DNA from 2 places in the Priestia sp. YIM B13490 genome. Region 1 is predicted to be linked to the other one. Evidence: a T-box and tRNA genes for the amino acid it is inferred to sense, from the RefSeq annotation. Region 1 holds a T-box; the other holds one or more tRNA genes.
What was found. A T-box is a leader RNA that pairs with one kind of tRNA and senses whether it is charged. The one in region 1 lies ahead of thrS (threonine--tRNA ligase), so its partner is inferred to be a tRNA-Thr.
Positions count from the first base shown of each region.

Region 1 (4,435 bases):
AATAATTGCTCGATTGACTTCTTTTTAAATAGTTTTCCCATTGCACTCTCTCCTCTCTGTTGCCACTCATCCATTAAAAACTTGAAAATAACGTCTTTTCCCATTTGGCTGCGCGTTTTTACTTCAGATACAGAAGTAATTATATAGAAATAATTACTAACTTGTCTATTAGTATACTAATATCATTATATATATTTCAAGAGTTTTTGTAAGCGATTTCTTAGTATTTCTCTATTTTGGATTTATAAACTAAATAAAGAGATTATCATTGTGCTTATGTATAATAAGTTTGAATAAAAATAATATTCTAAAAATTATTTTATATGTTTTTAGATAACTTTTTTACTAACTATCTTCAGATATAAATTCCTGACATAGAGATTATTTACAGAACGATGAATGTTTTATCTTACCGGGTGTTATAATGATGAAAACTGAAGTGTATGAAGGGCGGAGAAAGATGATTAACTTACTTATTGGCTGTATTTTACTAGCATTAGGAGTATACTTTATGTTTAAATTTCTTTTTTACTCTCCTTCTAAAAAGAAGCGAAATCAGCAAAACATAAACAAACCATCAGGTGAGGCTTCAGCTTCATCGCGTACAAACGATTCGAATGGAATAAGATAAATTTTTTTATAAAATACCGGCGTTTGTCTAAGGCAAAAGTTATACTGCTGATATATATTATCTTATACCCTTCTAGTTCAATATTCCCTTCATTTTGGTGTGAGACAAAATGAAGGGAATCACTATCCGACTTAAAAAATCGGATTTTTCTATTTAGTAAGGTAAATAGCTTCAATACACTCTGTTTGAATTCTTTTCTTTATTCAAGTATACAGCTGCCTCTTCCAAACTTACTGTTCCTATATTTTTCTTCCCGTGCTTTCGCATAGCAAGCGATTCATTTTCCACTTCTTTATCTCCTATCACAGCCATATAAGGAACTTTCAGCATTTCTGCTTCTCGAATTTTCAGCCCTATTTTTTCAATGCGATCATCTACTTCAACACGATACCCTTTTAACTCCAGCTCGTGTTTCACTTTATATGCATATTCCACGTGCGGCGGTGCAATAGGCAAAAGCTTAAATTGAACAGGAGCCAGCCAAAGAGGAAATTGACCTTCGTAATGTTCAATCAAGATGGCCATAAATCGTTCAACGGAACCGTATATAGCGCGGTGAATCATTACGGGACGATGCGGTTTATTGTCTTCTCCAATATACATACAGTCAAACTTCTCCGGCATTAAGAAATCAAGCTGAACTGTTCCGCACTGCCAGCTGCGACCTAAGGAATCTAAAATATGAAAATCGATTTTCGGCCCATAAAAAGCTCCGTCTCCTTCATTTACCTGATAGTCTAAGCCTTTTTCACTTAACACAGATTGAAGCGACTTTTCTGCTTGGTTCCATGTTTCAATATCTCCCATGAATTTTTCAGGTCGTGTGGATAGCTCCACTTTGTAATCGAAGCCAAAATGTGAGTAAAAGTCATGGATAAACGCTAGAATGCGGCTAATTTCAGCTTGGATCTGACTGAGCTTTACGAATAAATGAGCGTCGTCCTGTGTGAATGAACGGACTCTTAGCAAGCCGTTTAAAGACCCAGAAAGCTCGTGACGATGAACTAATCCAAGCTCTGCGTATCGAATCGGAAGTTCTCGGTAGCTTCTTCGCTTGCTGTTAAACAATAAAATGGCTCCCGGACAATTCATCGGTTTAATCGCATAGTTTTGTTTGTCAACATTTGAAAAATACATATTCTCATGATAGTGCTCCCAGTGCCCTGATTGTTCCCAGAGCTCCTGTTTCATCATGATGGGTGTTTTTATTTCTTGATAGCCTGCTTTATAATGCTTTTGTTTCCAGTAATTTTCTAACTCATTTCGAACAATCATTCCGTTAGGTAAGAAAAACGGCATACCAGGAGCTTCTTCCATTGACATAAACAGCTCCAGTTCTTGACCTAACTTTTGATGATTTCGCTTTTCTGCTTCCATTTGTTTTGACATGTTCATTCCTCCAATATGTTTTTATTCAACAAAAAAAACCGCATTCATCCCTAGTAAAGGGACGAATGCGGCCGTGGTACCACCCTAATTCCGTAAAATACTTATACGTATTTTACGCTTAAAAAGATAACGGTTTTACCGGGTGCGGTTTCAGTGTATACACATTCCCCGCCGCAGCTCCAAGGTGGTAAATTCATTTCGTTTTCTAAGGGTTCTCAGCCAGTGACCCTACTCTCTGTAAAGAAAATTCAAAAATGATTCATGTCCTTTTCATTGCTTGTATATTCTTTTTTCTACAAAAAAAACCGCACTCATCCCTAGTGAAGGGACGAATGCGGCCGTGGTACCACCCTAATTCCGTAAAATACCCATACGTATTTTACGCTTAAAAAGATAACGGTTTTACCGATTGCAGTTTCAGTTATGCACGTTCCCTGCAATAGCTCTAAGGTGGTAAATTAGATGATTTCTTAAGGGCTCTCAGCCAGTGGCCCTATTCTCTGCGAAGAAAACAGCATCCAATTCGTGTCCTTTTCATTGCCAAATACTGTTTATTAGTTGTTAAAAGCGATTATAGTGTATAAATTTAACAAAAGTCAAGAAGTAATTTTTTATTTTTCAAATGGTATAGAATTACTTTATGCTTGAATTTTTGAAAAGTTACTTAAGAATACACGGACTGAAAAAGTTTTTTATTATACTATTAACGACTACATTCCATTCTTATTTTCATAACAATAAAGGCGAAAAAGAAAGATGCTATAAGTCCTTATTTGTTTTATCTAATCGGGATTAATGAAGTGAAACCAATACTACCCCAAACCAGAACAAGTAACCTAACACAAGTATCATCAAGTTTTTAATTTATATACTAAAATATTAAATACACCTTTTTCTGCTCACGCAAATATTTAACTTAAATCCATAGAAACTATTTTTTATCTATCTTTAGACAAAAGCTCATCATGCATGCTTCCACTTTGCGGAAAAATCCGTTTTGTCCTGATTTGTTCTTTAAGAATAACGTCAAGCTGCCGCTGAATTTTCCTTGTTTCATTTGTCGAAAAATACGGGTGAGCCAGATTTACTGTTTCTAACGGATCCTTGGTCAAATTGTACATTTCAATTTGATCAGGAACACGGGTTGTTTTAAGGGTAGTAAAACTCACAGGGTAACCTCCATATTGCTCTCCGTGAATGAATTCATCTTTTTCGTCATCTGCTGACCAAAATTGCAGATTATCATGATAGCGAGCGTATTTCCAAATTTCCTTTCCTGCCGCTGACGAAAACTCGACAATGACCGCTTGAATGTGATTAGGCTGAACAACTGACGGGTAGCTTTCTCCTAAAAAATTTGTTTGGTGAAGTCCTTTTGTCGGGTCATCATCCGTCATGAAGAAAATCGCTGTTTCCTCTTGCTCAGCACACGTTTCTCCTCGAAGTATACCTGACAGGTCTCGCCCAACAAATGGATGTACTTCCGTATGACTTTTTTGTAATTGCTTTTGAATAGCGGAAGCATCTATATTAGCTAAACTAAGCATTGTCGGGATCAAGTCAAGCTGACTAGTCAGTGTGTCTGTACGTTGATAACTAGGAAACAAACGCTTGTTATGAATGAGAAGCGGAACGTGAATAGATTCTTCATACATGTTGTACCATTTTTGATGTAGTCCCCCGTGAGCTCCAAGCAAATCACCGTGATCAGACGTAAAAATAATAATTGTATTTTCATAGAACGAAGATTGTTCCATGGTCCGAAGAACTTTTAAAATTTGTTTATCAACATTTTTTTGCAGCTGATAATACAAGCGCCGGTAGAAGCTAGAATTTGGGGTTGGCTGCAGCGCTTTTGGATAGATGTATTTATAGCTGCTTTGAGCGCTAGGCTTTGTTTGTAAAGGTTCTCTAATGGTAGGTGGCGGATCGATGTTTGGAATCGTCTCATCAATAGAAAACTGAAACATAGGAAGGTGTTTGGTAATCGCTCCGAACAGCGCAATGTCATGCGGGTTCACAAATGAAGCTACCATGAGCCAAGGCTGCGCAGGCGCTTGATGTTCTAATCGTTGAATAAGCTCTATGATTTCCTCTGCATATATTTCGTCTCGTCCGCTCACTCCAACGGCCGCAGATGAACCAGAATTGTGCGGATTTCTCCCTTCCGGTTCCGGACCAATCCACCCTGAAAAACCAAACTTTTCAAGCTTATTAGCCCGTTGATAAAGGCCTTCTTTCTCTGGATCCGGTATTCCTGTTTGCATCTGATAGCTAGAAAAAACGTCATGTGTTCCTGGAATTAAGATGTTCTCATCAGAAATATGCCATTTTCCTTTATAAAAGGTTTGATATCCAGCCTTCTTAAAATACTCTCCCATCGTCGGGACGGTATTAGGCTGCAGCCAAAACATA
Region 1 is NZ_JBHZOT010000003.1:576,484-580,918, reverse strand. Features, by position in the region: gene ACFX4R_RS12870 (amino acid permease) at 1-41, opposite strand, end outside; gene ACFX4R_RS12865 (hypothetical protein) at 428-631, shown strand; gene thrS (threonine--tRNA ligase) at 803-2,020, opposite strand; T-box leader at 2,075-2,303, opposite strand; T-box leader at 2,342-2,567, opposite strand; gene ACFX4R_RS12855 (sulfatase family protein) at 2,959-4,435, opposite strand, start outside.

Region 2 (4,435 bases), on a different contig from region 1:
CTTTTGAAATCCTTCTTTTGCCTGCTTGTACACCTCTGTTTCATCTTTGCTGTCCGGCTGTTCCTTTAGATGCGTCACAATGGCTGTACCCGTATATTCAGGGTACAAATCAATTTCCTTGTTACGCAGAGCCTCAAATACAAATACCGTTTTCCCAAGCGACGAACGAAGATTTACTTTCATATCGGTTTGATCTTCAATTAATTCTTTGTACATATTAATTAAAATGTCTTGTTCTGCACCAATTTTCCCTCCGATAACAAGGTCTGGTTTTGTTGCGCTCATCGCTGCAAACGGAGAAACAAGAATAAGTATTAATACGATGATCATAATAAACGAGCGTTTTTTGGACCCTTTTTTAGCTGAGTGTTCAATCGTTCGCAGAATTCCATCAAAAATAAGCGCTAATAATGCTGCTGGAATGGCTCCTAATAAAATCAAACTATTATCGCTTCGGTCAATACCAAGCAAAATTAAGCTTCCGAGTCCGCCCGCTCCGATAAGAGCCACGATTGTCGCTGTGCCAATAATGAGTACCATCGCTGTGCGAATTCCGGCCATAATGACAGGAAGTGCTAGAGGAAGTTCTACTTTAATTAATCGTCTCCACGAGTTCATCCCCATGGCTTTGGATGCTTCAATTAAAGATGGGTCCACTTCTTTAATTCCGGTATATGTATTTCGTACAATAGGAAGAAGCGAATATAAAAACAGTGCAATAACCGCGGGAAAGGTTCCAATTCCGACAAGAGGAATCAGTAATCCTAATAAAGCGAGTGAAGGAATGGTTTGCAGTACGGCTGTTACGCCAATGATTGGTTCAGCAATACGGTCATGCCTCGTTAAGTACAGTCCGAGCGGCACTGAAATTAATACGGCGATAACAAGAGCCAGTACTGAAATTTGAATGTGTTCAAGAAGAGCTTGAAACAGTGCATCTCCTCGTTGATCTAATAATGTGCTTAGTGCATTCATTACAGCGTTCCTCCTTCTTTCGTTTTATCAGAAAGAAACGCTAATAGAGTTTTGCGCGTTACAACGCCAATACGTTTGCTCCCTTTTTTCACGGCTATTGCTTCATGGTCGTAAAGGGCGTCCATTGCCTGCTGAACAGTGGCGGTTGAAGCTAACTCTTCAGTAGGTTCTACGTCTGGCTGTTCACTTTCTTTGACAAACATATCCAATGTCTCAAATAAAGCATTGCCTTGATTTCCAATAAATGTTTTTACAAATTCATTTTTAGGCTTTTGGATGAATTCCTCCGGGGTTCCAACTTGAACAATTTCCCCATCTTTCATCAGGCAGATACGATCTCCAAGCGTCATCGCTTCGCTCATATCGTGCGTAACAAACACAAATGTTTTTTTGATTTTTTCTTTTAAGCTAATAACATCTTGCTGAAGCTGTTCGCGGCTTAACGGATCGAGGGCACTAAAGGGTTCGTCCATTAAAATAACGGGGGGATCAGCTGCGAGGGCACGTGCTACACCTACACGTTGCTGCTGGCCACCTGAGAGCTCAGACGGCTTTCGGTTTCGATACTGCTTTGGGTCTAGTCCTACCAAGGTAAGCAGTTCATCAATGCGCGTTTTGATTTTGTTTTTCTTCCAATGCTTCATCTCGGGTACAATGGCTATATTTTCAGCGATGGTCATATGAGGAAAAAGAGCAATCTGCTGCAGAACATAACCAATGTTCCAGCGTAGCTCATGGATGTTGTGGTCCGATACGAGCTTATCTTTTATGTATAGTTCTCCTTCGGTAATATCATGAAGACGGTTAATCATTTTTAAGGTGGTTGTTTTCCCACACCCACTCGGACCAATTAAAACGAAAAACTCTCCTTCTTTAATTTCTAGATTAATATTTTTCACGGCGGTCGTACCGTCTGGATATTGCTTTGACACATTCTTAAACGTAATCAAATTATCGTTCACACTCCCTGTTGAAATTTAACCCCTAGTTCCGTGTACCCAATATTTAGAGGCAATAAACATTCTTTTAAGAATATTTCTAAATATGATTCATAAGACACAGGGGAAAAGATACGCATATTTTCTCACAATCTCCTAATAAGGCTATCAAACTGTTAAAGTTTTCACAAGGAGGGAAAGAATAATTCGGAGAATAATTTTAAAGCCGACACAAATAAAAAAAACCTTCTTTCAACAAGAAAGAAGGTTTTTTAGTATGCTAGCGACAGGGATCGAACCTGCGACCTCTTGCTTACCATGCAAGTGCTCTACCTACTGAGCTACACCAGCGTCTTGGAAAATTATATCACGTTTAAATTTATTTAGGAAGCGCTTTTTTAAATTTTTTTATTGGTATATTCTCTAATTTACGTCTTCTGAAATTCGCACTTTCTACAAAGTTCCATATTTCATGTTAGAACTCCTTACATAAATTGTGTGAATTTTCTTTTTTTATATTACCCTTAGTAAAAGAGCTTACAAAAGAAGGGAAGAAAATAGATGGAACAACAACCAACCATGACCAAACCAAAAACAGCAACTCCCTACCCAAGAGACTGCACGTTCAGCCTGGAAGATTGGACGACGCTCGCTAAGTATTGGTACCCCGTCGCACGCTGCAGTGATGTAACAGAGAAACCAACGTCCGTAAAACTGCTAGATGTAAATCTAGTTCTATACCGTACCACACACAAAGTAGTGGCGGCTCGTGATTTATGCGTTCACCGAGGCACCCCTCTTAGCATGGGCTGGGTGGAAGATGATGAAATTGTCTGTCCTTACCACGGCTTCCGCTATGCAACGGACGGTGCATGCACGTCGATTCCAGCTCACCCTGATGCCAATATTTCTCCCCGCTTGTGTATGGCCGTCTATCCAGTTATTGAACGATTTGGATTAGTGTGGACTTCCCTGACAGGAGAACAAGATAACCTGCCTTACTTCGATGCGTGGGAGGACCCTGATTTTCAGCAAATTGTTTGTCCGAGCTTTGATATCATGGGTTCGGCCGGTCGTCAAATGGAAGGCTTTTTAGACGTAGCTCATTTTGCTTGGGTTCACACAGACACATTTGGTGATCGAAACAACGCCTTTGTGCCTAAATATAAAGTAAGCGATACAGAGTATGGGCTTCATGTAGAATATACGAGCACCGTGAGCAATTATTCCAAAGAACAGCAGCATTTAAATCCACCTGATTTTAAATGGCTTCGCGTCTTTGATGTTTATCCGCCGTTTACAGCTACGCTAAAAGTATACTTCCCAGAAGGCGCAGAACTGTGGATTATGAATGCAGTCTCTCCTATTTCAGCCCGCGAAACACGTTTATTCGCACCAATCGCTCGAAACTTTGACAAAGATTCTCCCGTTGAAGGTGTGTATGACTTTAACCTTCGCGTCTTTGACGAAGACCGTGAAATGGTTGAAAACCAAAAGCCTGAAGACTTGCCTTTAGACCTGCAGATGGAAGCGCATATTATGGCTGATCAAACGTCCATCGGCTACCGGAAATTATTAAAGAAAATGGGCTTAAGCTTTAGATATACAAGCTAAAGAAATCCCCGCTGTTTCAGCGGGGATTTCTTTTTTATTTAGCAAACTGCTCGCGTCCTGCTTTTTCCTTTATCACTTCATCTTCACTTGCCGGCGTGGCGCGTTTCATAAACAATGAAAGAATTAAAGCAACCACCACTAGTACTACTGAGACGGCAAACGCATCGTTAATTCCTTGTACCATTGCCTGCATCCCAATTTGTTCTTTCATTTGAGCTGCCCCGGCTGCCGTTGCATTCGCTGCTCCTGCTCCGCTCATTGCATCTTGAGCAAGCTCTTTTGCATGCGTAGCTGTACGATTTGACATCACCGTTACTAAAAGAGCCGAACCAATAGCTCCCGATACTTGTTGAAGCGTGTTATTCATCGCAGTACCATGCGGATTAAAGCGCTGCGGCAGCTGATTTAATCCGTTTGTCATAACCGGCATCATCACCATAGACATTCCGAACATGCGAAGCGTGTAAAGCGTAATGAGCGTTGTATATGTCGTATCAAGCTCTAAGTTACTGAAGAAATACGTCGTAACGGCTGTAATCGTTAGACCCGTTACAGCCAGTGCACGCGCTCCGAATTTATCAAATAATTTTCCGGTAATCGGAGACATCACACCCATGAGTAGCGCACCCGGAAGCATTAGTAATCCTGAGTGAAGCGGAGAAATGCCTCGTACCGTTTGAACATAAATTGGCATTAGCAGCATGGCTGAGAATAATGCCATTGTAATCACCATTGAAATCGTTGATGATAAAGCAAACATTGGATATTTAAAAATGCGGAATTCAAGCATAGGTGTTTTAAGCTTGAACTGACGCGTAATAAATAAAATCAGCGCAACGGCTCCTACGATAATGGTGCCGTATACTTCCACAGAATCCCAGCCTTTATCCCCTGCTGAGCTAAATCCG
Region 2 is NZ_JBHZOT010000001.1:206,183-210,617, reverse strand. Features, by position in the region: gene ACFX4R_RS01055 (ABC transporter permease/substrate-binding protein) at 1-975, opposite strand, end outside; gene ACFX4R_RS01050 (ABC transporter ATP-binding protein) at 975-1,925, opposite strand; tRNA gene ACFX4R_RS01045 (tRNA-Thr) at 2,192-2,264, opposite strand; gene ACFX4R_RS01040 (aromatic ring-hydroxylating oxygenase subunit alpha) at 2,475-3,527, shown strand; gene ACFX4R_RS01035 (DHA2 family efflux MFS transporter permease subunit) at 3,562-4,435, opposite strand, start outside.
Region 2: it has a tRNA-Thr gene. The T-box ahead of thrS (threonine--tRNA ligase) is inferred to sense a tRNA for this amino acid. The anticodon was not compared.